4 regions of the Paenibacillus sp. FW126-R14 genome follow, and region 3 is predicted to be linked to each of the others. Evidence: predicted binding sites of a transcription regulator. Region 3 holds the regulator's gene; each other region holds the start of a gene.
The links. The regulator LexA, encoded in region 3, represses DNA repair genes until DNA is damaged. The targets are predictions, from matches to a motif close to CGAACATATGTTCG.
Positions count from the first base shown of each region.

Region 1: the regulator LexA is predicted to act here: its motif matches at 3,345-3,358, upstream of AC3WRW_RS15460 (YhjD family protein).
Region 2: the regulator LexA is predicted to act here: its motif matches at 2,912-2,925, upstream of AC3WRW_RS05190 (DNA polymerase IV).
Region 4: the regulator LexA is predicted to act here: its motif matches at 5,194-5,207, upstream of AC3WRW_RS08605 (type IA DNA topoisomerase).

Region 1 is NZ_JBYTBS010000021.1:84,809-92,163, forward strand. Features, by position in the region: gene recG (ATP-dependent DNA helicase RecG) at 1-884, shown strand, start outside; gene AC3WRW_RS15445 (alpha-L-fucosidase) at 1,160-2,479, shown strand; gene AC3WRW_RS15450 (DUF1294 domain-containing protein) at 2,584-2,850, shown strand; gene AC3WRW_RS15455 (stage VI sporulation protein F) at 2,917-3,204, shown strand; gene AC3WRW_RS15460 (YhjD family protein) at 3,377-3,748, shown strand; gene AC3WRW_RS15465 (DNA polymerase IV) at 3,745-5,013, shown strand; gene AC3WRW_RS15470 (YhjD family protein) at 5,010-5,507, shown strand; gene AC3WRW_RS15475 (SOS response-associated peptidase) at 5,679-6,359, shown strand; gene AC3WRW_RS15480 (metallophosphoesterase) at 6,387-7,355, shown strand, end outside.
Region 2 is NZ_JBYTBS010000005.1:113,513-120,867, forward strand. Features, by position in the region: gene AC3WRW_RS05175 (MFS transporter) at 1-380, opposite strand, end outside; gene AC3WRW_RS05180 (TlpA family protein disulfide reductase) at 572-1,105, shown strand; gene cimA (citramalate synthase) at 1,165-2,784, opposite strand; gene AC3WRW_RS05190 (DNA polymerase IV) at 2,999-4,300, shown strand; gene mobB (molybdopterin-guanine dinucleotide biosynthesis protein B) at 4,308-4,814, shown strand; gene AC3WRW_RS05200 (ferredoxin) at 4,881-5,114, shown strand; gene AC3WRW_RS05205 (CHASE2 domain-containing protein) at 5,257-7,104, shown strand; gene AC3WRW_RS05210 (FecR domain-containing protein) at 7,131-7,355, shown strand, end outside.
Region 3 is NZ_JBYTBS010000009.1:165,406-172,760, reverse strand. Features, by position in the region: gene AC3WRW_RS09305 (aminopeptidase) at 1-291, shown strand, start outside; gene AC3WRW_RS09300 (hypothetical protein) at 313-711, opposite strand; gene lexA (transcriptional repressor LexA) at 1,115-1,732, opposite strand; gene AC3WRW_RS09290 (LysM peptidoglycan-binding domain-containing protein) at 1,949-2,275, shown strand; gene AC3WRW_RS09285 (DUF896 domain-containing protein) at 2,425-2,607, shown strand; gene AC3WRW_RS09280 (HAD family hydrolase) at 2,651-3,442, shown strand; gene AC3WRW_RS09275 (1,2-dihydroxy-3-keto-5-methylthiopentene dioxygenase) at 3,519-4,058, opposite strand; gene metH (methionine synthase) at 4,276-7,355, shown strand, end outside.
Region 4 is NZ_JBYTBS010000009.1:23,372-30,726, forward strand. Features, by position in the region: gene AC3WRW_RS08590 (zinc dependent phospholipase C family protein) at 1-455, shown strand, start outside; gene AC3WRW_RS08595 (M3 family oligoendopeptidase) at 452-2,146, opposite strand; gene AC3WRW_RS08600 (uracil-DNA glycosylase) at 2,232-2,957, opposite strand; gene AC3WRW_RS08605 (type IA DNA topoisomerase) at 2,920-5,175, opposite strand; gene AC3WRW_RS08610 (CehA/McbA family metallohydrolase) at 5,421-6,440, opposite strand; gene AC3WRW_RS08615 (hypothetical protein) at 6,437-6,901, opposite strand; gene AC3WRW_RS08620 (peptidase inhibitor family I36 protein) at 7,177-7,355, shown strand, end outside.

The DNA of each region.
Region 1 (7,355 bases), on a different contig from region 3:
ACCGCTTCGGGGTGAACCAGCGCAGCATTTTGCGGCGCAAGGGGATGAACCCCGACGTGCTGACGATGACGGCGACGCCGATTCCGCGCACGCTGGCGATTACAGCCTTCGGCGACATGGATGTGTCGACGCTGCGCGAGCTGCCGAAAGGGCGCAAGCCGATCAAGACGTATGCCGTCCAGCATGCGATGCTGGAGCGCGTGCTGGGGTTCATCCAGCGCGAGGTGGCGGCAGGACGGCAGGCGTACGTCATTTGTCCGCTCATCGAAGAGTCGGACAAGCTGGACGTGCAGAATGCCATCGATGTCCAAATTCAGCTGCAGCAGCACTTCCCGCATATGCGGATCGGACTGCTGCACGGGCGGATGAGCGCGCAGGAGAAGGAAGCCATCATGCGCGCGTTCAAGGAAGGGGCCGTGGAGACGCTGGTGTCGACCACGGTCATCGAGGTCGGCGTGGATGTGCCGAACGCCACGCTGATGGTCATCTACGACGCCGACCGCTTCGGCCTGTCGCAGCTGCACCAGCTGCGCGGGCGGGTTGGGCGCGGCGAGCACCAGTCCTTCTGCGTGCTCATCGCCGACCCGAAGACCGAGGTCGGCAAAGAGCGCATGAAGGCGATGACCGACACCGCCGACGGCTTCGAGATCGCCCGGCGCGATCTCGAGCTGCGCGGTCCGGGGGACTTCTTCGGCACGAAGCAGAGCGGGCTTCCGGAGTTCCGCATCGCGGATATGATGGCCGACTTCGAGGTCATGGAGCAGGCGCGCGATGATGCCGCAGAGCTCGTCGGCGATTCCTCGTTCTGGACCGGGGCGTCCTTCATGCCGCTGAGGGCTTACTTGGAGCGTGCCCATATTTTCGATAGCGAAGTGCTGGATTAATTGGAAAGACTTATAAGAACGCTGGGATGGATTGCAGGCAACTGTCAGTCGTTGATCCTGGCGTTTTTTTGCTGCCTGCATCCTTTTATCCGCACACAGCTTTATCCCTCTATGCCGCAGGCAGAATGTTAATTATATGCTAATTGAGGTTAGTTTCGTATCTGTTTATTGCGGCGCAGCCTTAGTAGAATGAAACGTAGAGGTTAAGTGGACTCACAGTTCTTCAAAGGACTTGGAGCACCTATTTCATTTTAATGGCGAAAGGTGTGTAGGAAATGACTAACCAGAATCCGATTATTCAAGAACGAACAGAGCGCACGCAGTGGTTTCTGCAAGATCGATTCGGGATGTTTATTCATTGGGGACTGTACGCGATTCCGGCTAGAGGCGAGTGGGTGCGAAGCGTTGAGCGCATTTCGGTAGAGGACTATCAGACGTACTATGATGAATTTGATCCTGTCCGTTATGACCCTAGGGCATGGGCACGCGCCGCAAAGCAAGCAGGCATGAAATATGCGGTATTGACGGCCAAGCATCATGACGGTTTTTGTTTATTTGACAGCGCTCTCACAACGTATAAATCAACGAATACACGGGCCGGTCGGGACTTGGTTCGCGAGTTTCTTGAAGCGTTCCGTGCGGAAGGCTTGAAAGTGGGGCTCTATTACTCGTTAATCGATTGGCATCATGAGGATTATCCGGCTTACGGCGACCGCATTCATCCGATGCGCAATGAGGAGAGCTATGCAAGAAATCCGGAGACGTTCGATCGTTATCTGCAATATATGCACGGGCAAGTGAAAGAGCTGCTGACGAACTATGGCAAGCTGGATGTGATGTGGTTTGACTTCTCCTACGATAACATGAAGGGGGAGACCTGGAAGGCAGCCGAGCTGATGGCGATGATTCGATCCCTGCAGCCCCATATCGTCGTCGACAACCGATTGGATGCAAGCGGCGAAGAGGGCGGCAGTATTTACACGAACAATCCGCTGAGCTATTCGGGCGATTTCGCTTCACCGGAGCAAATCATTCCGCCGCAAGGCGTAACGGATCACGAGGGCAATCCGATTCCATGGGAAGCTTGCATCACGCTGAATAATAACTGGGGGTACGCCGCCCAGGATTTCCAATATAAATCCCCGACTACGGTCATCAGGAAACTGGTGGAATGTGTCAGTAAAAACGGCAATTTGCTCCTGAATGTGGGTCCTAATGCGCTTGGCGAGATTCCGAAGGAGACGCTGGACATTTTGGCAGAGATCGGCGATTGGATTCAGAAAAATGGGAACAGCATTTACGGCTGCGGGCAAGCCGATTGGCCTAAGCCGGAATGGGGCAGATATACGCAAAAGGGCAATCTGCTGTATGCCCACTTGTTCGAGGAAAGCGTCGGCCCGATTAACTTGAATGGGCTCGCCGGCAATGTGAAGAAAGCAAGGCTGCTCTCCGACGGTTCAGAGCTCTTCCTAAACCGTCCTTGGAGCGCTGCACAGTACCCGGACGACGCGTTCGTTAGTTTCGCCAGACCGGAGCACTTCAGCTATCCGCTCCCGGATAAGCGAGCAACGGTTGTGGAGCTGGAGTTATTGTAAGTTACTGTAAGGTATAAATAAACATTTGACCGCGCCCGCATTCGATTTTAAGATAATAGTAGTCTCATGATTATTATTATTTTGGAAACGAAGGTGTACTGAATTTGACTTATTTTCTTGTATATTTACTGCTGATGAATATCATTACCTTTATAGAAATGGGACACGACAAGGGACAAGCCAAGAAAGGCGGCCGCAGAGTTCCGGAGAAACGGCTTTTCCTGCTGGCTGCGCTCGGCGGCGGAATCGGCGGCTGGATCGGCATGCGGGTCTGGCGGCATAAGACCAAGCACACCTCATTCGTTATCGGCATCCCGCTGCTTGTGGCGTTAAATTGCCTGTGTGTCATTTTGATCACTATTTATATGTAGCAAGTTTGTGTTCGTTCCCTCATAGATATAGAAGCATGACGGGATATCGGAGGTACGAACATGGGCATGAGTTATCAGCAGTACGGCATCGAGCCTGCGTTGATCGAGCGGGTCAAATTCAAATTGAAAAACCCGGAGGTCAAGGAGCGCATAACTATGCTGCTTCAAGGCGTCACGAAAGCCGATTTGCAAAATCGCACGAAGGTCACGCGCCTTGTCGGGCTTGCTGCCGGAATTCTCGATGAGAAGCTGACCGGAAGCCAAGCGAATCAAGTCCTGGAGTTCGTTCTTAGCCAAAAAATCGATCCCTCCAACGCTTTTCACTTAATTAGACTATGGGCCATGTTTCGATAACCAAAATACCGCCTGCAGGGTCTCAACGACCTGGTCAGGCGGTATTTTTTCGTCCTGAAAGGACGACGAAGTCGTTTATCCTTACTTCCTGAAAAAACCACTTGCATAACGAATACGTGTTCGGTATATAATAAGTAACACGAATATATGTTCGCATATGGTGGTGAAAAATATGAGTGTTCATGCAAGAATTGAGACAGAAGAGGATGTTCAAATTATTAAGGAGTATACGCTGCTGCCTATTTTGCTTGATATGTTGGCAAGGGATATGGAGGAACTTAAGGTTTATAAGGATAAAATTGTGTACAATCATATTCTTTTTTACCTCAGAGAGGTGGAGACCGCCATTTATCCTCAATTACAAAGCATTAAGAGCGTTATGAAGAAAAGAGATATTAAAGTGATCCATACCGAAATGAATTCATTAGGTATTAACGTAGAGTACAAAGTCAGGGGCTATATCCATCATTTCACGATGCTTCGCAGCTTAGTCAAGGCAGAACTGATGACGACGCTGATGAATATGCGGGGGGGATTACGGTGAGCAAAGGAAAGGAGCGGACGATATTCCTAGCGGATTGTCAGAGCTTCTACGCAAGCGTAGAGAAAGCGGATCATCCGGGCTGCAGGGATAAACCGGTAGCGGTCGCAGGCGACCCTGCTATGAGATCCGGCATTGTTCTAGCGGCTTGTCCCATTGCCAAGAAATTTGGCGTTTCCACGGCCGAGCGGCTGGGGGAAGCGCTCAAGAAATGTCCCGATCTGGTCGTTATGCGTCCGCGGATGCAGCATTACATTAATGTTTCGCTGACAATTACCAAAATATACGAAGAATTTACCGATCTTGTTGAGGTTTTCAGTATTGATGAGCAGTTTCTGGACGTTACGGCAAGCTTGCCTATTTTCGGCGACCCGGATACGATTGCGATGACCATCCAGCAAAAGGTGCTGCAGCAAACGGGAGTGAAAGTGCGCATCGGCATTAGTTCGAATAAAATACTGGCGAAGATTGCAACCGATATTTGGGCGAAAAAGAGTGACAGCGGCATCTTCACGCTGCGCCCGTCCGCCGTAGAGGAAAACTTATGGAAGCAGCCTGTCAGCAAAATGTTTGGTGTCGGCTCGCGCATGACCGCGCATTTCGCCAGGCTGGGCATGTATACGATCGGCGATGTGGCAAGAACGCCGCTGCCGCTGCTCAAGGACAAATTCCGCGCACGCTTCGGCAAGCAGTCGGACATCCACGCGGAAGTGATGTGGCGAACGGCGAACGGGCTGGACGATAGTCCGGTCACGCCCGGTACGTTCGATACGCCTCCGAAATCGATAGGCCATATGATGACTCTTCCAAGGGACTATGCGGAATCCTCCGAGGTGGATACGATTCTGCTGGAGCTTACCGAAGAGGTGTGCCGCGATTGCCGCCGCAAGGGATATATGGCGTCTATCGTTACCGTCAGCTGCATGTGCAGCCCGTTTGACGCCCCGACAGGCTTCTCGCGTCAGATGAAGATGCCTGACCCAACGAATCATACTGGAACGGTATTTCAAGCCGTCAAAAGGCTTTTCTATAAGTTTTGGGACACGATGCCCGTCCGCCGCGCCGGTGTGATGCTTAGCCAGTTTGTCGACGACGATACGTATCAGCTTACGCTGTTTGAGGATCAGATCAAGGCGAGGACGCTGGAGAAAGTAACGGACAGCATCAAGGACCGGTTCGGCAACGCAGCGATTGTGCGGGCTTCCTCGCTGACGACAGCCGGTCAAGCACAGCACAGAGCGCTCAAAATCGGGGGGCACTATAAATGAGTAAGAAACTGGAAAAGAACGGTTTGTGGGAATCCAGCAGAATGATGCTGCCTCAGCACCGGGAAGCGCTGCAAAGTTTGCGCAGCGGCACGCCTGCCCCGGCAAGTCGTCCAACAGCGGAGGACATTGGGATTATGAGGGATTACGTGCTGCTGCCCCTGATGCATGGGATGATCAAAAGAAAGGCCGTTGAAATCGAAAAATCCGCCGAAACGCTGAGACAGCTCTATTCACGCGTCGCCCATGCGCTTGCCGCCCAAATTCAAGCCGACGTCAGTGAAACGAAAACGAAAATGATGAACAGAAGCATTCAACTGAAGGAAGAAGAAAAGAATGACCGGGCTATTCATTACCGCTATGTTTGCCGCGGGCATGAAGACACGCTGATGATTGCGAAAGACTACATGCGTGCCGAAATGAGCGTGCGAACAGCCAGGTACATTGATCAATTGCTTTCGGGCATATACAAGAAAACGGACGAACACAAAACGTAGATCACGGCATACCCAAAGAAGACAACGCCTAACCGCAGCCCGCTGGAGAACGACTCCTCGGGCTGTACGAATTGACGTGAGTATCTCTTTTTCACATAATGGAGAAGAGGGATAGCAGCCCGGACAGCGGGAAATGCTTTTGAGGACATATAAGGCAAAGGATGTGCGGCCATGTGCGGACGCTATACGATTACCGTAACGTTAGAGGAGCTGATGCTGCGGTATGATATTTATTACAAATATCCTGCGAGATACAGCCCCAAATACAATGTCGCCCCTGGACAGCAAGTCATGGCGATCGTGCATGACGGCGAGAAAAATAAGCTTGGCGAACTGCGTTGGGGACTCGTTCCGGAGTGGGCGAAGGACGAGAAGCTAGGCTATCAGATGCTCAATGCACGGGCGGAAACATTGGCGGACAAGCCTGCTTTCCGCAAGCCGTTCGAGCGCAAACGCTGCCTGATTCCGGCGGATTCCTTCTACGACTGGAAGGGAGAAGGCAAACAGAAGCAGCCCATGCGAATTATGATGCGCAGCAAAGAGATCTTTAGCATGGCGGGGTTGTATGACACATGGACAGCTCCGGATGGCACTCGCTTGTCCACCTGCACCGTCATTACTACGGAAGCGAATGAAATGATGGCCGATATTCATGAGCGCATGCCGGTCATTCTCAAGCGGGAAGAGGAAGCGGTTTGGCTTGATCGCAGCATAACGAACACGGACGTACTCCGTCCGCTGCTGAAGCCGTACCCGTCGGAGAGCATGTACGCATACCCCGTGTCCAGCCGGGTAGGCAATGTGCGCAATGATGATGAGTTATGCATAGAGCCGCTAAGTCTATTGCTGTAGGCAGATCCAAAGAATAGGAGAGCTATAATGAAAATACGCACGGTTATAAGCATTGCCCTCATATTTGCCATTATTTTTGGTTTGAACGGTTACATTGGCTGGCACGGCCAAGTTTTTCTGGCAAACCGGCTAGGCTCGTCGTTTCATCCTGGCATCTATTGGGTTGTCTTCTGGATTGTCGCCTTATCGTACTTACTGGCATGGGCCGGTTCCAAAGTGCTGCCGGCAGGCATCTCCAGAGCATTAAAAATCATCGGCTCTTACTGGCTGGCCGTCATGCAGTTCGGTTTTCTGCTGCTGCCGCCGACAGACCTGGTCGCAGGAGTTCTGCATCTGGCATCCGTTTCTGCGGATACATACATTCCGATTCTGGGATGGATCGATGCCGGGATCATCGCTATTGCCATGATTCGCGGTGCCTATAATGCACAGAGCCCGATTCTAAGAAAGTATGAGATTTCGATTCCGAAAAAAGCGGGTGACTGGGAGCGGCTGCGCATCGTCGTTGCCTCTGACATTCACTTGGGGTCCATTGTGGGCAACCGTCATCTGCGAAAGTTGGTTCGGCATGTTCATGAAATAAAGCCGGATTTGATCCTTTTGCCAGGAGACGTTATTGATGATGATATTAAACCGTTTATCCGCTATGATATGGGTACGACCATGCGAGAATTGCAGGCTCCGCTAGGGGTTTATGCCGTACTTGGCAACCATGAATACATCGGCGGTCATATTCCTGCCTTCGTGGAACAGATGAACAAAATCGGCATTCGCGTACTCATGGACGAAACCGTGCATATCCAAGACCGGTTGTACATCGTAGGCCGCAAAGACAAGGCAGCCGAACGAACGGCCGAGGGACGGCAATCACTTGCCGCTCTGCTGCAAGGAACGGATCACAGTCAGCCCGTTATCGTACTGGACCATCAACCGTATCACTTGGATAAAGCCGCAGAGGCGGGAGCTGATGTCATGCTTTCGGGGCATACGCACAGA
Region 2 (7,355 bases), on a different contig from region 3:
CCTGCTGCTCCAAGGCCTTGTATAGTGCGGGCGATAATAAGGATGGAGTAAGAGTTCCAAACGGCTGCGAAGCCTGCCAGAACCCCTGCAGCGCCATAGACGATAAGCGACGGTATGATAACTGATTTTCGAGTGAAGCGGTCGGACAAATAACCTGAAACAGGGATAATAATTCCTGCCGCGACAGAGAACAGTGTGATAACGAGCGAGCTTTGGAAGCGGGAGATGCCCATCTTTTCCTGTAAATCCGGTAAAATGGGGACTAGCATGGAATTACCCAAAACGAGAACTAAAGGGATGGTTGCTAGAGCAATGTACTCCCAAATGGAGCCTTTGGTCGACTGGCCGCCGGATTTGTTGCCTGCGCTTTTGCCGGACATGTCAGTGAATGGATGCTTGGTTCTGGATTTGGCATGAGATGTTGCGACTTTGTTCACTTTGGTGATTCCTCTCTGCATGATTGGTAGGCTTAACTTTCCCAATTAAAGAGAAAGCAATACTTGCAGACGAGGGGATGTTGGAAATTGGCCCGATTTGGAGATAATATAGACAGAGTGGAGGTGAAGACTTTTTGAAAAAGAATGTATTGGTGATCGTATTGGTCGTAGTCCTAGCCGGGATAGCAGTTTATCAAAATGCCCAGCGTCAAAATAAAGAGACATTGATGCCTACCGAACAAGCGCCCCAGGTGAATTACTTGGCCCCTTCCTTTACACTGACGGGTCTTGACGGGAACGCTTATACGATAGGCGGTCCGCGTGAGAAGCCGCTGCTCGTTAATTTTTGGGCGTCTTGGTGTGGTCCTTGTGAAGAAGAGGCGCCGGATCTTGTCAATGTCTACAACAAATATGAGGGACAGTTTGATCTGTATGCGGTGAATGTAACGCCTGGAGATAAAATGGAAAATATCAAGAAGTTTGTGGAAACGTATAAATATCCATTCCCGGTGCTTTTGGACAAGCAAGGGACGAATGCGGACACGTATCGTGTCGTTGCCATTCCAACGAGCTTCTTAATTGATAAAAATGGGGTTGTTCGCGAGGTAATTCACGTGCTTCCGCCCAAAGAGCTGGACAAGAAGATTGCGAATCTCATCAAAGGTTAACAAAAAAAGCTGCAATTTGGCCTCGCGGACCAAACTTTGCAGCTTTTTGTGCATGAAGATTAGTGATTGATCAAACCGAGCCGCTCGTTCTGCTCTTTGTTGGCCGGCTCAACGCGTTGTCGGCCGATGAGGGCATAACGCAAGCTATCCACAAGGGCATACCAGCTGGCTTCGATGATGTTGCTGGATACCCCGAGCGTGTTCCAGGTTGTGTTGAAATCCGTCGTTTCCATTAAGACGCGAACTTTACCCGCGGTAGCGCCTTTCTCGTCGAGGACACGTACTTTGTAGTCGGAAAGGTGGATATTCTTGATATCCGGGTAGTACTGGATGAGCGCTTTACGCAAGGCGTTATCCAAAGCATTGACAGGGCCGTTGCCTTCTGCCGCGGTATAGATCGTTTCGCCGTGCACTTTAACCTTGACGATGGCTTCGGAGACGACGGATTGATTCGCCGATTTCTCCACCAGCATTTTGAACGATTCTAAGGTGAAAATTTCTTCAAGTCCTTCGAAGGCTTCGCGCAGCAAAAGCTCCAGGGTGGCGTCAGCTCCCTCGAATTGGTAGCCTTGATGCTCGAGATCTTTAATCTTCTCGATGACTTCTTTGGTCTTCTGATGCTCTTTATTGAAGTCTAAGTTCAATTCCTGCGCTTTGACAAGCACATTGCTTTGGCCGGCAAGCTCTGAAACAAGAACCCGCTGCTTGTTGCCGACAAGCTCAGGCTTGGTGTGTTCATAGGTGCTGGCATCCTTCAGAATTGCAGAAACGTGAATGCCGCCTTTGTGGGCGAAAGCCGCATTTCCGACATAAGGCTGATTGATCGGCATATGCATGTTGGCGATTTCGCTAATATATCTCGATACCGGAGTTAACGATTTTAGTTGCTCATCGGTGATGACATGATAACCAAGCTTCAGCTGCAGGTTTGGAATAATCGAGCTCAAATTGGCGTTCCCGCAGCGCTCGCCGTAGCCGTTAATCGTACCTTGAACTTGTCCGGCGCCCGCTTGAACGGCGGCCAGACTGTTCGCTACGCCCAATTCGCAATCATTATGCGCATGAATGCCGACTGGTGTGGAAACATGCTGCTTAACCGCTGACACGATCGTTGTTACTTCGCTGGGCAGCGAGCCCCCGTTCGTATCGCAAAGCACGATCCAGTCGGCACCGGCATCCTGGGCTTTGCTGATCGTTTGCAGAGCGTATTCGGGATTGTTTTTGTAACCGTCAAAAAAATGCTCCGCGTCATAAATGACTTCTAAGCCGCAGCTTTTCAAATAAAGCACGGAGTCATAAATCATAGCCAGGTTTTCTTCTAGCGTCGTTTGAATGGCTGTATGAACGTGGAAGTCCCATGACTTCCCGAAGATGGTTGCTACCTGTGCGCCTGACTCTACAAGTCTGTTCAAATTAATGTCATCCGCAGCGATGGAATCTTTGCGTCTAGTGCTTCCGAAGGCGGTGATTTTCGCGTTGGTGAATTTCATGTCACGGACGCGCTCAAAGAATTCGATGTCTTTGCTGTTGCTGCCCGGCCAGCCGCCTTCAATATAATGAACCCCAAGTTCATCGAGCTTGCGGGCGATTTTAATTTTATCCTCTACGGATAGGCTGATGCCTTCTCCCTGGGTTCCGTCTCGTAATGTGGTGTCGAAGATTTTCACTGATGTTGGCATGGGTTCCTCCTTCAAAAGCTGGCAAAGTGACATGGGTGATTGTAGAAAAGCTAGTGTGTTTGCTTTAAAGCGCTAATGTATAATTTACGATTATATCATAATCTTACGGGTAAAGACATCATAACATCAAAAATGCGTTTGCTTGAAACATTATTTTTTTGTATGCTGAAAATGGCTCTAATCTAGGTCTTTTGAACACGGGAGGGATTGTGAAATGAGGAAAGTCGAGCATCACTATCCCAAACAAGGCAGAGTCATTTTGCATATCGATATGAATGCATTTTATTGTTCGGTGCATGAGGCGGTTGAGCCCGAGCTATATAAAGGAAAGCCGATTGCGGTCGCGGGCAGCGTCGAATTGCGCAGGGGAATTATTGTTACGTCCTCTTATGCCGCGCGCTCCGTTGGGATTAGGACAGGCATGCAGGTTAGACAGGCTGTGAAAATTTGCCCGGATTTGGTGCTTATCCGTCCGGATTTTGAATTGTACCGTAGTTTTTCCCGGCGTTTTATGCAAATTGTATATAGTTATTCGCCAATGGTCGAATCGATGTCAATTGATGAATGCTTCGTAGATATTACGGGCTCCAAGCAGTTCGGCACGCCTCTGGAAATCGCGGGGGCGATCCAACAACGGATTATGAACGAGCTTCAACTGCCCTGCTCCATTGGTGTAGCGCCTAATAAATTATTAGCTAAAATGGGCTCGGATATGAAGAAGCCAAACGGAATTTCTGTTTTGCGCTTGCGGGATGTACCCGCTGTCTTGTGGGACAAGCCGTGCAATTATTTATATGGAATCGGGAAAAAGACGGCTGAAAAGCTCACAAAGCTCGGCATTCACACGATAGGTCAACTGGCGGTTGGCGATGAGGCTTTGCTTAGCAAATTTTTCGGCGTGATGGGTCCGCACCTGAAACGATCGGCTAACGGCATCGACAACTCGCCTGTTAATCCCGAGCAGGAACAAAGCAAATCCATCGGTCATACGACCACGCTGCCGCGGGATTATATCGATCGAAAAGAGATCCACCGGGTTTTCTTAAATCTTGCGGATCAGGTAGCCAGAAGGCTTCGCAAGCAGGAATTGATGGCGTCCACCATTCAAATTACGATCCGCGATCCGGAAATGAGAACGATTACGCGATCCGTTACTTTGCCTACGCCGACAGAGCATATGGACGATATTTATCGAACTTCCTGTCAGCTCTACGATCACCAGTGGGACGATGGCAACCCTGTTCGTCTGTTGGGTATCACCCTGCAAAATTTGACCAGCAAGGAAGAAACGTTCGTGCAGCTTGATTTATTTGACTATGAGAAGCAGCCGAAGCGTGAAAGTCTGAATAAGATTATGGATGGACTGCGGGACAAGTTTGGGGAAAATGCGATTCTGACCGCAGGGATGATGAGCGACGATCCTTCCGCATTTATTAGAAATCATAAGGCGAGAGGGACTTCTCTGCAGATGGACCACTTAAAGAACAATCCGCTTCATAAAGAAGAGGAGAAGTGAGGAGCATATGGCACATTGCATGGGCTTTGCCGGCTATTCGGGCAGCGGCAAAACGACCCTGATCGCCAAGCTGGTTGTAGAAATGAAGCGCCGCGGCAAACAAGTGGCGGTAATTAAACATGATGCGCATGGACATTATAAAGAGGCGTCCGGCGCGGATTCTACAATTTTTGCGCAGTCCGGCGCAGAAGCCGTTGTGACGATCTCTCCGGAAGCCATTCATATTTACGAGAAAAGGCGGATGCCGGATTTGCAAGAACAGATCGAAGCTTTCGACCATTTGGATTATGTATTTGTTGAAGGATTTAAGAAGGAAAAGCATCCAAAGATCGCTGTATTTCGTACAATGGAGCAGAGTGCAATCATTCAAGCTCTGGGGCATGAGCCCGTAGCGATTGCATCGCATGTGGAGGTGCTAGATTCTTATTTTTCAACACTGCCAAGCCTTGATTTAGATGACATTGTCGCTCTAGCGGACTTTATTGAAAGGTATTTTAAGGGAGAACAATTTTAAGGTTTGAACTTTGTCCTCATTTATATTATATTTTACAATGAGGATAAATTGAGGAGGAGTTAAACTATGGCAAAGTATACATTCGTTGATAAAGATACTTGTATTGCTTGTGGCGCTTGCGGAGCTACAGCACCAGACATCTATGATTACGATGATGAAGGCTTGGCGGAAGTGATTTTTGATGGAGACGGCAACAAAGGGGTAACTGAAATTCCTGAAGATCTGTTCGATGATCTGCAAGATGCACAAGATGGCTGCCCTACAGACTCCATCAAAGTTGCGGATACACCTTTTAACTAATCATAAAAATGTCGAAAAAGCTCGGTTCCTGTCCAAGGGGCCGAGCTTTTTTTTGCTACAATTTGTATTTATTTGTAATCTTTCATTGCCAATTGTTTCCCTCCATCTTACAATGAAGCTAGTATACATAAGGGAGGCTCTTATGGGTAAAAAGAAATGGATCAAGTCGCTGGCAGCAGGACTTGTCCTCATGCTGTTATCGACATATTTCTACACGGTGAATTCGAGCGGATTATTTTATTTTGTCGAGGGGCCCCTTCAAGATGTTTTGCGTAAAGCGAAGTCAGTTGAAGAGCGTCAGCCCGAGGATCGAATCAAAATTATCAAGATTGATGAGAAGTCATTAAAAGCGATCGGGAAGTTCCCGTGGGACCGTACAACGTATGCGCAATTGATAGAAAAGCTGGAGCAATCCGGCGCAGCCGCTATCGGCATAGACGTGGTCTTGGCCGAACCTTCGAAAAACCCCGCCGACGATAAAGCTTTGGCTGATGTCTTGGCCAAGTATCAGAATATCATCCTGCCCGTCCAAATCAATTATCCCTCCAAACAACAGCAAGCAGGAGATTTGGTGCCTGAGAAAGTCGACTATCCAACTTCAACCTTAACAACCAACAGACAGCAAATGGCGCATATTAACGTATTTGTTGACAAGGATGGAAAGGCGCGCAAACTGCCTGTCGGGCTGCCGGACGAGAACGGATCTTACATTCCGGCATTCAGTGTCGCGCTTGCCAATCTAGTTCTTGACGACAAAGAGAAAGTTAAGAGAGACGACGCGACAGGTGAGTGGAAGCGCGGCAGCGCCGTTCTGCCAACGAATGAGAGAAATCAAGTAACGACCGAGTTTTTTACGCTGCCCAGACAGAAAGTAGATGCGGCTACCGGCTACGAAATGCTTTCGTTCGTGGATGTGTTGAATAGCAAAAATCCATTGCCTCTACAGGGAAGCATCGTGCTGGTTGGGCCTTTCGTCACAGCGATGCAGGATGAATATCCTACGCCTATCAGCTCCGTTAAGATGTTTGGAATTGAAATACATGCCAATATGATTCAAACATTGCTGGAAAGCAAATTTTACAAAGACATGAGCAAGACTGCCGGTATCGGCCTTATTCTTTTGGTTTCATTGATTGCTATTTTCTTATTTGAGAGATTCAGAGGGAAGACGGCGCTTCTTATTTTTATAGGGTTGTTTTTGCTCTATGGCGGCGTTTGGTTAACCTTCTATATTGCAGGGTCCATGTTTGCTCCGCTTGTATATCCGCAATTCGCTTTAGTTGCTATTTACATAGGGTCATTAGTGAGTCATTACTTAGAGGAACGCAAGGAGCGCAACCGGGTAACAGGGATTTTCGGAAGGTTTGTTTCCAAGTCCGTCGTCGATGAATTACTGCAGTCCGGTGAGGATGTTAAGCTTGGGGGCAGCCGGAAGGATATCTCCCTCATTTTCGTCGATATCCGCGGGTTTACCCCGATGTCTGAGCGGTTGGAGCCTGAGCAGGTTATCCAAGTGCTTAATGAATATTTGGACGTATGTACAAAAGCTATTTTCAAATTTAACGGAACCCTCGATAAGTTCATAGGCGACGGCGTCATGGCGATGTTCGGCGCTCCCATTGAGTATGACAATCATCCGGAAATGGCTGTTCGCGCAGCGATTGAGATGAAGTCGCAGGCAAATGTGCTGGAACAGAAATTGATCGAGAAGTACGGGATCGGCGTCAAGTTCGGACTCGGCATCAATAGCGGACCTGCCGTTGTCGGGAATATCGGGTCCGAGGATTTGCGATTGGACTACACGGCTATCGGGGATACGGTGAATTTGTCGGCGCGTTTGGAATCCAATGCCAAGCCCGGTCAAATTCTCATTAGCGAGCAGACTTATGAGCGTGTGAAAGACCTTTTTGTCATCGAGTCAATCGGCGAAATTAAGGTCAAAGGGAAAGAAAAACCCGTTGCTGTGTACGAAGTGATCGGGAATCTTTAAGGATGGAAACTGGGGAGGAAATCAAGATGTGGATGTCCAAGAAATCATTTGTCTCATTATGTTTAAGCCTGAGTTTGGTGCTCAGTTTAATTTCGGGACTGCTTGCTAAGCCGGCCGACGCCAAAACCGTTCGGGTGGCCGTTGTGGCGTCACTATCGGGAGAGGTAACCGTCAAAAAAGGCGGTGGTTCCCAATCGTACGATGCCTATGAAAATATGAGTCTAAATCAAGGAGATACCGTGTATACGGGG
Region 3 (7,355 bases):
GTTGCGCTTGTTCCATATGATTCGCCGATCTCTAATATGAATCGTATTTTTTATAACACGGGCATCGATGAGAATGCATCCTGTCATTTGGCTTTAGGCAGTTGCTATCCGATTAATATCAAAGATGGGGCCACTATGAACAGCGAAGTGCTGAAAGCGCATGGCGGGAACACGAGTCTGATTCATGTTGATTTCATGATTGGGACTGCCGATCTTGAGATTGACGGCGTTCTGCAAGATGGTTCTACTGAGCCTATTTTCGGTGGAGGCAATTGGGCGTTAGCATTTTAGCTTAAACTTAACTGCTATGTGCTATTTGCTATCAAATAAAGTTTGAAAGCTGTTTTTTAAATCTTCATTGTACAAATAGTAATGACCGCCGCTGCTGTTCGTAGAAAAGCTTAACTTGACCTGTTTGTTTTCGGAAAATGAAACGTTATAGAGAAATCCTACCCGGCCTTCTTGATTCGGATCGGGCACGAAGGTGATATCTCGAACGTTTTGGATCCAAGGCTGAATCTGGTCTCGTTCCGTAAATGTTTTGAGCTCACCGGTGGAGCCGCTGCGGATTTCGATAGTATCCACTTTCGTAAGATCACCGGGATAAAGCTCATACAGTTTCTTGCTCGTTAATGCAGGCGGCTGTTCGTTGGACTTGCATGCGGTTAACAGCACTGAAATAACAAGAAATATGACCAAGTGTAGTTTCAATTGGATAACCTCCGTGTGATGGCTTTTTTTAGATTAACGTATGATGGCTTGCAAATGTTGCTATAACGTACTTATTGAGACAAATTGTTGTTTTGGGAACTACAAGGCTTTATTTGTGCCCGTTTTGCCTGTTTCTCACTATGAGCGGAACTACAGGGGCTTATTTGCCTCCGGGACCTGCATTTCCGCCGACAACAGCAAAATAGAGGTCAGTAGTTCCCTCCCAACAATCAAATCCCTGGTTTTCACCAAAATAGCGGATCACTGTTCTCCCTCCTTAGCACCGCGTACCACTATCTGCCGTTAAAGAAGCCGTCTCCCGAGCACGCACAACTCACTCCGCACAATAGAAGCTAAAAAAGCACCGAAGGACAAAGTCCTTTCGGTGCTTTATGCATACCTGTTACATATCCCGGAACAATCCGATGACACGGCCAAGAATGGTGACGTTTTTCAATAAGAGCGGCTTTAATGCTGAGTTTTCCGGCTGCAGACGAATGTGGTCCTTTTCTTTATAGAAACGTTTGACCGTTGCTTCATCGTCTTCCGTCATCGCGACAACGATGTCTCCGTTGTTCGCAGTTTGCTGCTGCTTGACGATGACATAATCTCCATTATGAATACCGGCTTCGATCATACTGTCGCCCATAACGCTCAGCATAAACACGTTGTTATCTCCTACCATGCTGACCGGAAGAGGGAAGTAGTCTTCAATGTTCTCTGTTGCCGTGATCGGCACCCCAGCGGTTACTTTACCTACGAGCGGAACGCGCGCAACGGAGACAGCGAAATGAGTTTCAGCACCGTCCAAACCTAAAATCTCGATGGCACGAGGCTTTGTAGGATCTCGACGAATTAATCCTTTTTTCTCAAGACGTTCCAAATGCCCGTGAACGGTTGAACTGGAGGCTAGTCCAACGGCCTCGCCGATTTCGCGTACGGAAGGCGGGTAACCCTTATCTTTCACTTCGTTCTTAATGTATTCCAAAATAGCTTGTTGACGCTGCGAAATCTTACTCAATAGTTATCACTCCAATACTGGGAATCATTACCCAAAGTATAACATAGAACCCGAGTTCGTACAAACATAAGTTCGAGATTTGCATTGACTCAAACATATGTTCGTGTTATTCTAAAAACAGAACAAATGTTTGGGGGATGATTACTCATGTACATGGCTTACTCACACACTAACAATTCAAGCACACCTCATAGAACTACGGCCGCATCCAAAGGGATGACATCAAATAAACGATATACGAAAGCTTTCATTCGTTTCCTATTTATAGCCGCAATATTGGGAACGGTGTTCTCATTTGGAGCCATGGTGCAGGCTTATGCGGCTTCATCTTCTCCGACAAACAACAATGCAGCTGCTCCAACGGTTTCTAAGGCCGCCGTTCAAGAACAAGTCGTCATTCAAGCAGGCGATACGCTGTGGGACATTGCAGCAGAGCATAAGAAGGATGGAGACAGCATTCGTTCTTATATGGATAAGGTGAAGAAGAAGAATCATTTGACAACTAGTTCCCTACAAGAAGGACAAGTTCTATTACTCCCATAAACTTCAGCCAACATGACTGAATAACATAGACACAGAGACGAAGAGAGGCTGGGGGAAGATCCTATGTCTCTTTTTGCTGTTTTCTTGACATTCTACTAGAGGGATGGCAAAGTAATACTCATATTGAATTTTTGAACTGGAGGATCATTATGAGTGACAGTATGGAGAAGAACATCGAGCGTATCAACGAGCTTGCTCGCAAAGCGAAAACCGTTGGTTTAACGGATAAGGAAATCGATGAACGCAACGAACTGCGAAAAAAATATATTGAGGCTTTCCGTGGCAATCTTAAAGTTCAACTTGATTCCATCAAGTTTACGGACGAAGAGTAATTGCGATTTCACATAGAGACAACATTCAAAGGGGAAATGAATGATGACGTTGAAGGCTGTACTTTTTGATTTGGACGATACGCTGCTTTGGGATGACCGTAGTGTGCAGGAAGCTTTTGAAGCGACTTGTGCGGAAGCAGCCAAACACGCGGCAGTGAATCCAGAAGAGCTGGAAGCAGCTGTTCGTAAGGAAGCTCGTGCTTTATACGAATCTTATGAAACGTTTGCGTTTACGAAAATGATTGGCATTAACCCGTTTGAAGGACTTTGGGCCAATTTTACGCAAGGTGAAGATGAGAATTTTCGCAAGCTGGAGAAGTTGGCACCTGGCTATCGAACAGAATCGTGGACTCGCGGGCTTCGTTCACTCGGGATCGAAGATCCGGAGCTAGGCTATAAGCTCGGAGAGCTTTTTCCTGCAGAACGCCGCAAGCGTCCTTTCGTGTATGAGGAAACGTTCCGTGTTCTCGATACTTTGAAAGGAAGCTACAAGCTGCTCCTTCTAACGAACGGCTCGCCAGATCTGCAAAAAGAAAAGTTAGCCGGCGTTCCAGCTATCTCTTCCTACTTTGATCATATTGTCATTTCAGGTGAATTTGGCGTAGGCAAGCCGGATGTTTCAATTTTCCATCATGCTTTAGCGCTGTTGGGCATTCAGGCGGAAGAAGGAATCATGATCGGCGATAAATTAACGACGGATATTCTTGGTTCCGGACGTGTAGGCATGCGCAATATTTGGATCAATCATCATGGGCTGCAAAGCGGAGACGAGATTGTCCCAGCCTTCGAAGTATCTCGCTTGCAAGAAATTTTACCGATTATCGCAAATGCTTAATACGGCATAATGAAAAGCCCAACGGCTGACAGGACGATTCGTCCAGCGCTGTTGGGCTTTTGTCTAAAAGGATTGATTAAGCTTTAATGAATGCAGGGTCATCTACGTTATAAGCAACCCATCCATCTTTTTCGATAAAAAGACGAACGGCAACGATTTGGCGATTGTCCATCAATGTAAAGAAGTGGTTCGTGTTCTCAGGAACGGAGATCACATCGCCCGGCTCAAGCTCAACATCGAAATAGCCGATTTCTTCGGATTTAATGATGAAAATGCCTTTACCTGAAACGATGGCACGAATTTCATCTTCAGTGTGCGTATGAACTTGCTCAAACTTCTTGAGCAGCTCTTCGATGTTCGGCGTAGCGTCGGAAAGGGAAATAACATCCCAAATTTCATAACCGCGTCTTGCGGCTAAATCACGGATTTCCGGCTCATAAGTGCTTATGATTTCCGCTTTCTCTTCATCGCTAAGCACGAATTTCTCACGAAGGGCTTCAGGAAGCTTATTGGCATCCCAGTGTTCATAAACGACAGCTTGGCTATCCAAGAAGGCTTTGACTTGTTCTTCGCCTTCGATTCGTTCGTTGGTGTTGCGAATTCTAATTTGCGCCATGGAGCATCCCTCTTTCTAAGTAAATATACTTGTATTATAGTGTAAATCAGGTGAGCTGTCGATGAGGTAACATAAATTTATCCGATAAAACCGATAGGTATTTATTATAATTCATATTCTTTTCATAGAAGCCGTATTCTGTTACACTAAATCTTAACATAATTTGTCGATTTTTTATTTTCTATCGCTTTAGGATAAGTCGAAAGGGAGTCATTTCATGTCCAAACCACCGATTCAAGAGCAGCTAAAGAAAAAAATCATGATTCTCGATGGCGCCATGGGTACGATGATTCAGCAGGAGAACTTAACCGCTGATGATTTCGGAGGCGATGATTTAGACGGCTGTAATGAAATTTTATGCGTAACACGCCCGGATGTGATCCGTAAGATTCATGAAGCTTATTTCGCCGCAGGCGCGGATATGATAGAAACGAATACATTTGGTACAACAAGTGTCGTTCTTGCCGAATACGATTTACAAGATCGTCACCGTGAACTGAATCTTGCAGCAGCCAAGCTGGCTATTGAAGCTGCAAATAAATATTCAACGCCGGAGTGGCCGCGTTATGTCGTAGGTGCGATGGGACCAACGACCAAAACATTGTCAGTAACGGGCGGCGTTACGTTCGATCAGCTGGAAGAGAGCTATTACCAGCAAGCTTTAGCTTTGTGCGAAGCAGGGGTAGATGCCATCCTTTTAGAAACTTCCCAAGATACGTTGAATGTAAAGGCAGGAAGCATCGGTATTCGCAGAGCTTTTGAGACGTTGGGCTTTGAGCTGCCAATTATGATTTCGGGCACGATTGAACCGATGGGAACAACCTTAGCGGGTCAGAATATTGAATCGTTCTATATTTCACTCGAACATCTGAAGCCGATCTCGATGGGATTGAACTGTGCGACAGGTCCGGAATTTATGAGGGATCATATTCGGACGCTATCGGACATTGCGGAAACGGCGATCAGTTGTTATCCGAATGCCGGATTGCCTGACGAGAACGGACATTATCATGAATCGCCGGAATCATTGGCGAAGAAAATGGCCGGATTTGCCGAGCAGGGCTGGCTGAATATTGCCGGTGGCTGCTGTGGAACGACGCCTGATCACATTCGTGCCATGGCCGAGACGCTGAGCCAGTTTAAGCCAAGAACGGAATACGGTACTCATTTACCCGCAGTTTCAGGCATTGAAACGTTATTTATCGAGCCTGAAAACCGGCCGATCATGGTCGGGGAACGTACGAATATTTCGGGTTCGCGTAAATTCAAACGCCTGATTAAAGAGGGCAAATTTGAAGAAGGCTCCGAAATCGCCCGTAATCAAGTGAAGAACGGTGCTCACGTCATCGATATCAATTTGCAGGATACAGACATTGATGAAGCTTATGCAATAGAAGAGTTCATGCAGCAGGTCGTCAAAAAGGTGAAAGTGCCTTTGATGATCGACTCGACCTATGACCACATTATTGAGCTTGGCCTCAAGTATTCGCAAGGCAAAGCCATTATCAACTCCATTAACTTGGAGGATGGCGAGACGAAATTCGCAGGGATTTTGCCGCTCATCCATAGATATGGGGCAGCCGTTGTTTGTATTCTCATTGACGAGCGCGGGCAGGCTGTCTCGCGTGAAGCGAAGATTGAAGTGGCAACGCGCGCGTATGAGCTGCTTACTGAGAAATACGGGATGAATCCTGAGGATATCATTTTTGATCCGAACATGTTCCCTGTAGGTTCAGGCGATCCGCAGTACATCGGTTCCGCCGTGGAAACGATTGAAGGGATTAAATTGATTAAAGAGAAATATCCGAGAGCGAAGACGATTCTTGGCTTAAGCAATATTTCCTTCGGCTTGCCGGATGCCGGCCGCGAAGTGTTGAACTCGGTTTATTTGTACCATTGTACGAAAGCGGGTCTCGATTACGCAATCGTGAATACAGAGAAGCTGGAGCGTTATGCCTCGATTTCGGAGGAAGAGCGTCAACTGGCCGAGGAATTGATCTACAATACGAATGACGAGACGTTAGCAAACTTCGTCGCTCATTTCCGCGAGAAGAAAGTCGAGAAGAAAGAGAAGATTTCGAATCTGTCTCTGGAAGAAAGACTCGGCTCTTATGTGGTTGAAGGGACGAAAGAAGGGCTGATTCCGGATTTGGAAATTGCCTTGCAAACCTATTCGCCGCTTGAAGTCATTAATGGGCCGCTGATGAAGGGGATGGAGGAAGTTGGCCGTCTCTTCAACAACAATGAATTGATCGTGGCCGAAGTTCTGCAAAGCGCCGAGGTGATGAAAGCTTCGGTTAGTTTCTTGGAACCATTTATGGAGAAGTCGGAATCAGCCGTCAAAGGCAAAATCATCCTGGCTACCGTAAAAGGCGACGTACACGATATCGGCAAAAATCTGGTAGAAATTATTCTCTCGAACAACGGTTATAAGATTGTAAACCTCGGGATTAAAGTACCGCCAGAGCAAATTATTGAAGCGTATCGCAAAGAAAAGGCAGATGCGATCGGATTATCGGGTCTGCTGGTTAAATCCGCACAGCAAATGGTTGTAACCGCGCAGGATTTGCGTACGGCAGGCGTAGATGTGCCGATTCTCGTCGGTGGCGCCGCGCTGACACGCAAATTCACCAAAACACGCATTCAGCCGGAATATGAAGGTGTGGTGCTCTATGCGAAGGATGCGATGGACGGTTTGGATATAGCCAACCGGTTGAGCGATCCTGAACAACGGCAGCGACTCATTCAAGAGCTGAGAGATAGCTTGGAATCCGATGTGATGGATACAGGGAAGAAGGAAGAGAAGCTGCCGCAGCTGACTCGCGTGAGCTCGTCCGCTGTGTCCAAGGATTTGCCTGTACAAGTGCCTCAGGACACGGAGCGTCATATTATGAGGGACTATCCGATCAGCCATCTCATGCCTTATGTTAACATGCAGATGCTGCTAGGTCATCATCTCGGCTTGAAAGGGAAAGTTGAGCAGCTGCTGGGCGATAAGGATACGAAAGCGCTGCAGCTGAAGGATACGGTCGATTCGATTCTATATGCAGCTCAAAATAACGGGATTATTAAAGCGCACGGGATGTACCGCTTCTTCCCTGCACAATCAAGCGGAAACGACGTTATCGTCTACGATCCGCAGGATCACAGCAAAGTGCTGGAAACTTTCACGTTCCCGCGCCAAGACAAAGAGCCGTATCTGTGCCTTGCAGACTATTTGAAGTCCGTGGAGAGCGGTCAAATGGATTATGTGGGTTTCCTGCTTGTAACAGCAGGGCATAATATCAATGAGTTGGC
Region 4 (7,355 bases), 140 kb from region 3:
TTGCATCTGCACTGGCCATTGCAGCGGCTAACAACTACCCTGAGCTTGCTGCTAGTATTACGGAGAATGATTGGAACGACGCTTACTTCGATATGATTAAGGCGCAGCGTCTTTTTCACGATCCTAAAGGAATCAAACGTGTATTAACGCTCGGTAAAATAGCCCCTCTTGTCTATACCAAACGCGTGGCTCCGCTTGATTATTTAAACGAAGCCAACACGATTTGGAACTGCCCGACATCGCTAGAAGAAACGTATACGCACAGTATTTGGGACTTATGGGATATCGCCATGGCAGACGGCGAAACCGTCCTCCGTGCGGCAATCCAAGTCTTACAGAGAGGTACGGCTGAGGACTTTCAAGCTTTTCTTGCCGTTCTGGGCAATCGCTCCTACGAAACGGGCAAAGATTGTGACAGTCCTCTGCAAATTACACATGTGAAGCCTATGATTTAGAGCGTCTTATCGTCAACTTGATCCAGCCAGTTATCGATCTGACCAATGACGGAAGCCACACAGCCATCATGGAATGGCGAGATTAAATTCGCAACTTGAACCAGCTCCGTGAAGCTTTGGCTGCCCCCTTGCTTGCAAAGCCGCAAGTAGTCCTGCCAAGCCAGCTCCGGATTTTCATTAGCCCGTTTCCAGAACTGAAACGCACATACTTGCGCGAGTGTGTAGTCGATGTAATAGAACGGGCTTTTGTAAATGTGCGGCTGTTGCTGCCAGAAGCCGCCTCTTTCCAAATAATCGTTATCTTCATACACACGATGCGGTAAATATTTGCGCTCAATCTCACGCCAAACCCGTTTGCGCTCTGCAGGCGTCAGCTCCGGCTGCTCGTAGATCCGGTGCTGAAATTCATCCACTGCGACGCCGTAAGGTATAAACAACAGCGATTCACTCAAATGTTTAAATTTGTACTTATCCGTTTCTTCTTCGAAGAAGAGCGACATCCATGGCCAAGCCAGAAACTCCATGCTCATGGAATGGATTTCACAGGCTTCCAAGGTAGGGAATACATATTCCGGAACTTGGAATTCCCTGGAGCTATAGCCTTGGAAAGCATGACCGACTTCATGCGTCAACACATCGATATCGCCGGATGTACCGTTAAAATTAGAGAAAATGTACGGTGCTTTATATGTACTAATATAGGAGCAATAGCCCCCGACACGTTTCCCCTTCTTCGCCACAAGATCCATCAAGCCATTGTCGATCATGAATGTAAAAAACTCATCCGTTTCGGGCGACAATTCCGCATACATCTTGCGTGCCTGTTCCACGATCCAATCGGCATCGCCTTTGGGCGTCGCATTTCCGGAAGGAAAACCAAACTTGTCGTCAAAATAATGGAGGGCATCTACGCCAATTCTAGCCTTTTGACGTTCCTTGAGCTTCGTTGCTGCGGGAACGATATGCTCCAACACTTGATTGCGGAAAGCCTCCACGTCCTTGGCATTGTAATCCGAACGGTTCATGCGCGCATAGGCCAGTTCCACAAAATTGTTGTAGCCCAGTTTTTTGGCAATTTCCGTCCGAATTATGACCAATTGATCATACAGCTCGTCCAATTTGGCTTCATTTTCGATAAAGAAGCTATATTTTACATCATTCGATTCTTTGCGGACATTTCGGTCTGTCGATAATTGAAATGGCACAAGCTGCGATAAATTCCGCTCTTCTCCTTCATAAAACAGCTTCGCCGAAGCAAGCAGTTTCGAATATTCGCTGGCCAGCTTGTTTTCCTGTACGAGATCTTCAACGATGGCCGGAGAGAATGTTTGAAGTGCCATATCGGCAATGCGAAACAATTGCTTGCCCCATTTGACTTCCAACTCCGCACGAAATGCCGAATCAATCAGCGCTTTGTAGAATTCTGTGACCAGGCCTTGATATAACGGTTCAATTTCATCAAAGTACTCTTGCTCCGCTTTATAAAACTCATCCGTCGTATCCACGGTGTGCCTGATGCGAGCAATCGATTCCATGGAATCCTGCTCACTGCGAAGCTTTACGATCGCTTCCATCGCTTGATCCTGTTCCTCAAAGGAAACGGCACCTGTAAACCGTTCTAACAATTGTTTAAACTCTGTTTCAAAAATGCTGAAATCAGGTCTCTCATACTTAAAATCTTGAAATTTCATTGCGTTCTCTCCCTTGCAATTTCTTCAACAACACCCATATCTTCATTATCCACCCTAAAGATCGGAATGCCAAATGTTTTTTCAACTATAAATTTGCGATTTGCCAATCTATTTCCTCGCTTCCAAGCCCCTTGAGAAGTTCGTTTACCTGCGAAAAAGGCTTGCTGCCAAAAAATCCGCGATAAGAAGACAGCGGGCTAGGATGAACCGACTTCAAAATGTGATGACGTTTCGCATCGATTAGCCGCTGTTTCGCTTGCGCATGGCTTCCCCAAAGCACGAAAATAACGGGCTGCTCCCGCGCGGACAGCACCTCGATCACTTTATCCGTAAATCGCTCCCATCCTTTCCCTTTGTGGGAATTCGGTGTGTCTGCACGCACAGTCAACACGGTGTTAAGAAGCAGTACGCCTTGTTCCGCCCATCTCACCAAGCAGCCGTTATCCGGGATGTAGCAGCCCAAGTCAGATTGCAATTCTTTGTACATATTCTGCAGGGACGGCGGAGGTGTGATGCCCGGTTTGACCGAAAAACTGAGTCCATGGGCTTGCCCTCTGCCATGATAAGGATCTTGTCCCAGTATGACAACTTTGACAGCCCCATAGGACGTTAAATGCAAGGCGTTCAAGACCTCATTTTGTTCAGGATATATCGTCTGCGATTGATACTCGTCAGATAGAAATTCACATAATGACTTGAAATAAGGCTCTTCAAATTCGGAACCTACTGCTTGATCCCAGTCGTTCGTTAAATAAAACACCTGTGTTCCTCCATTACTCTGTGTCCGTACCAAGCTCCCCGGTTTCCACATTTTTCAAAACGATGCGTCCGTCAGCCGTAGTTCCATCCGGAAGAACGAGCTTTAGCTTAGACGTCTTCCCCTTGTTGACAAGAGCTTGCACCTGCGCATCCGTCAAATTGCGTCCGAAGCTTTCCTTCCAAATGACAAATTTGCAGCCTTCTTTATAGTGTGAGCACCCATATCCTTTGCGCCCCATGAAAAGGGAACCGCCGCAGCCCGGACTCGGACATGTGGCTAGGAAGGTGCTGGCTCCGTCAGACGCCTTGGCTTCGGTCGATTTCTTGGACGCTGTTTTGGCTTTGGCGCCGCTTGTGGCTGCTTGCGAACTTGATTTCGCTGAACTGCGCTTGCTGCCTCCTGCAGCCGGCGTTTCGCCTTCGAAGGCTGTCTTGTCAGCCCTCGCCTGGACGCGGACCTTATCTACGATAAGCGTCGCGAATCTTTTCACATTGCGCATAAATTGCTCGTCCGACGCTGTGCCGCGGGAAATTTCGTTCAGCCTTCGCTCCCATTGTCCTGTCATTTCCGGAGAAGTCAGCAGCTCGATGCCGGCGCCGCGAATTAATTCGACGGCCATTCGACCCTTCTGGGTCAGGACAATCTTCTTGCCCTGCATGTCGATATAGCCTACCTTCTTCAGCCGTTCAATGGTTGCTGCGCGCGTGGCCGGAGTACCGAGGCCCGAATCCTTCATCGCATCGCGAAGCTCCTCGTCCTCGATCTGCTTGCCTGCGCTTTCCATCGCTTTGAGCAGCGTCCCTTCATTGAAATGCTTTGGCGGCTGCGTATCCTTCTCTTTGACGATGGCGTCACTGCAGACAACTTGACCTTGAGCGTTTATCGAGAAAGGCTCGCTGACTTCAACCTCTTCGTCTTCTTCCTCTTCCTTGTCTTTGCCTTTTGAGCTTTTCGGCTTTTCTTTTTTCTGATCGGCGTAAATGACTTTCCAGCCCAAATGCAGCAATTCTTTGACGGTCGTTTTGAACATCTCTTGTTCAACCTCGGTCATTACCGTGTGGACCTTATATTCTGCCGGCGGATAAAATTGCGATAAGAATCGCCTTACGATCAAATCGTACAGTTTTTGCTCGTCTGGGCTGAGTCCGGCCGCTTTCCGATTCGTCGGAAGGATCGCATGGTGATCTTCCACCTTGGACGGATTGCAAATATTTTTATTGTTTTTATGTACGAGATTGCGGTTAGCTCCCTGAACAAGATCATGATACGCGGTTCCTTGCAGGGCCGATAATGATTTATGCATTTCCGGAATATTTTGTTCCGTGACGTAGTTGGAATTCGTTCTTGGATAGGAAATGACCTTATGCTTCTCGTAAAGGGCTTGCGCGGTGTCGAGCGTCTTCTTCGCCGAGAAGGCATACTTCCCATTCGCCTCACGCTGCAGCAGCGTCAAATCGTACAATTTGAACGGATATTCCTTCGTTTCCTTGACTTCATAGGAAATAATTCGGGCCGGCTTCCCCTTCACCTTGGCAGCTAATGCCTCCACCTTCGGTTGATCCGTCAAGCGCTCCCCTTGCCACATGCCGCGATATGTGGTCTCCCCTTGTGTGAAGTGCCCCTCGAGCTCGTAAAATTTAAGCGAGGAGAAGGCTTCGATCTGCTTCTGGCGGTCATAGATGAGAGCAAGCACCGGTGTCTGAACGCGGCCGACGGATAGCAGGACATTATGCTTCGTCGTAAAAGCCCGCGAGCCGTTCATGCCAATGAGCCAGTCCGCTTCGCTTCGCGAGCGCGCGGCACGCGTTAAATTTTCATATTCGGCCCCGTCCTTGAGCGTTGCGAAGCCATTCCGAATCGTTTCTGACGTCAAGTCAGAAATCCATAAGCGCTTCACCGGCTGATTCAGCCCAAGATGCCGCTGGATCAGCGAAAAGATATGCTGACCCTCCCGCCCCGCATCGCAAGCATTGACGAGCTGGTCACACCTCTTGGCAAGGTCCGCAATCACTTTCAACTGATCATACGTCCGCGGATTGGGAATCAGCTTGAATTCATCCGGGATAATCGGCAGATGGCTGATGTTCCACTTTTTATATTTCTCATCATATTGATCAGGTTCGGCCAGCTCGATCAGATGTCCGATCGCCCAGGTGATAATATAGTGCTCACCTTCTAAATAGGACCTGAGATTTTTGGCTTTAGGCTCTATTGCGGAAGCAATATTTCGCCCCATGTCCGGTTTTTCAGCAATGACTAATATCTTCAATGATAGTTCGCTCCCGATCAAACTTATATTTCTCCAAATGTAATCCACCCCTAATTATATCATAGTTCCTTATCTTACAGTCATTTGAGGAGTGGCTACAAGTGTTTCAAGTCCTATCCGTGTTTCGAGGAAACATCGAGGGAACAAAAAAACACCTTCATGATGAAGGCGCCTATCTAAAATTTACACCTGATTCTGATGAGGTTCTGCAGTCAAATTAGAGGGAAATTTCACCATCAGTTCTCCTATTCAGCCTGGAAAAAGATCGGATTCGTGAAAGCGATCATCGTTCTGCAATTTGCAATTACCCCATACAATTCCGCTCTCAGCCAAATCAACCCTGCGGTTGGAACGGAACAGGACATTGAAAATCCAGGAGCAGCAACAGTCCGCTCCGCCATAACGCCTAAATTGCCAATAAGCACAATCGTAAATTGCTGGTCATCTAGAGACCAATGTTCGGCTCGTACAGTCATATCCAGAGCAACAGCAGCTTCCCATATCTGATGACTGTGCGCTGAAGGCACCTCGTCCCCTATACCAATAACCCTTTCCACTGCTGCGGATGCCATCGTAAATAACAAAAGCGGTCCCATCGTAACACTCACAGCACCGGTTCGAATAGCTTCAACGACCGCTTTATCAGTATTTAAGGCATGAAACTCATGCTTTTCCAGTTGTAAGTAAGTTACAGCTACCGGCTCCTGCGTCTTTTTGGAGGAAATATGCCAATCCCTTCCACAAACGGCGGTAATCCGATAGCCCTGATTTAATAAATCAGTCCACATCCGATAAGCTCTCTGGTTGCTTGTCATAATGGAAGGCAGCGTGTACGACCAAACCTCCATATAATCGACGTCATGCCAATTCGTTACTTCATACTCCCAGTAACATCCGGTACACATGGGGCTGCCTATGCGAAAAGGATGAGCGATGCCGACAATCCCCCCTTGCCGATGAACCCTCTCAATCCCGACATGAATATCTTTAATCCCCAAGTCTCTCCAATCCACATAATCGGTAATGCCAAGGATCAACATATGTCCGAAAAATGTCGTCCATTCCATACCATGAACAATATGGATCCGCAGTTCTTGCTGCACCTCTTCACATTCCAAAAGCGGAGACATCGTATTGTGATCGGTCATCGCTATGCCAAACAAGCCGATCTCTTTGGCGCTTCGGGCCAATTCAAATAATGAATGCTCTCCGTCGCTGTGATACGTATGCGTATGCAGTTCATAAGGCAGCCACTCCTTGCTCACAAGCAATCCACCTCTTCCCGCACCACAAGTTTAAACTCGCATCGTTCCGTGACGATAGCATGAAAGCTTAATGTAACGGTCCATTCCCCGGCAATGAGACGCCCTGGCATCAATCCCGGAGAAGCCTCCTCAGCTGAAATAAATAATCTCTGCGAATCACTTTTTCGATGACATGCTCCTCGGAACTCTACGGCATCATCCAGTGAAACCGTTAACAAATTTTTTAGCGGCAAAAATTTTCTCCAGCTATCTAACGCAATAGGTTCGGAATGCTCTTCATATTTCGCTTGTCCCTCCAGGATCATTTGCTTTGACAATTCCTCATCCTCCAAAAAGCTTGGAAAATAATCAAAGATCAAAGTAAGACGCTTACAATTTTCAGAAACAAGAAAACGGTATCTTCGGTGGGTTTGCGTATCGGCAGACGATAAAGTTCCTGCTGTCTCATATATCAACTTCACTGTTTCACCTTCATTTCAACTTATTTCATACCCTATCATTCGATGTCTATACAACGTTATATTTTTATTATGCATTTTTCCCGAAAAGATGTCTAGACATATAAAAATAATAATCTTGACCGCAGCTCCCTGAATCAAATAAGATTACCTTGTATCAATCAACCAACAATCAACGAGGGGGAATGCTGATGGATTAAATAATGCTCGATATGGAATCGATACCATATTGAACGGTTTTGAAAAATCACTTTTTATGACAAAGGAGTCGATCTTTCATGCGCTTAAAGAAACTTACTTCCCAAGCTCTAGCTGCGATTGCCCTGATTTCTAGCATTGCACTTACTGCTGTCGTGCCAGCACATGCTGAGTATAATTCAACCTCCAATCGCAACTGGATGGAACAAGTCAACAATATGAACCCCAACTTTGCAAATACTTCAATCAGAGATGTCAT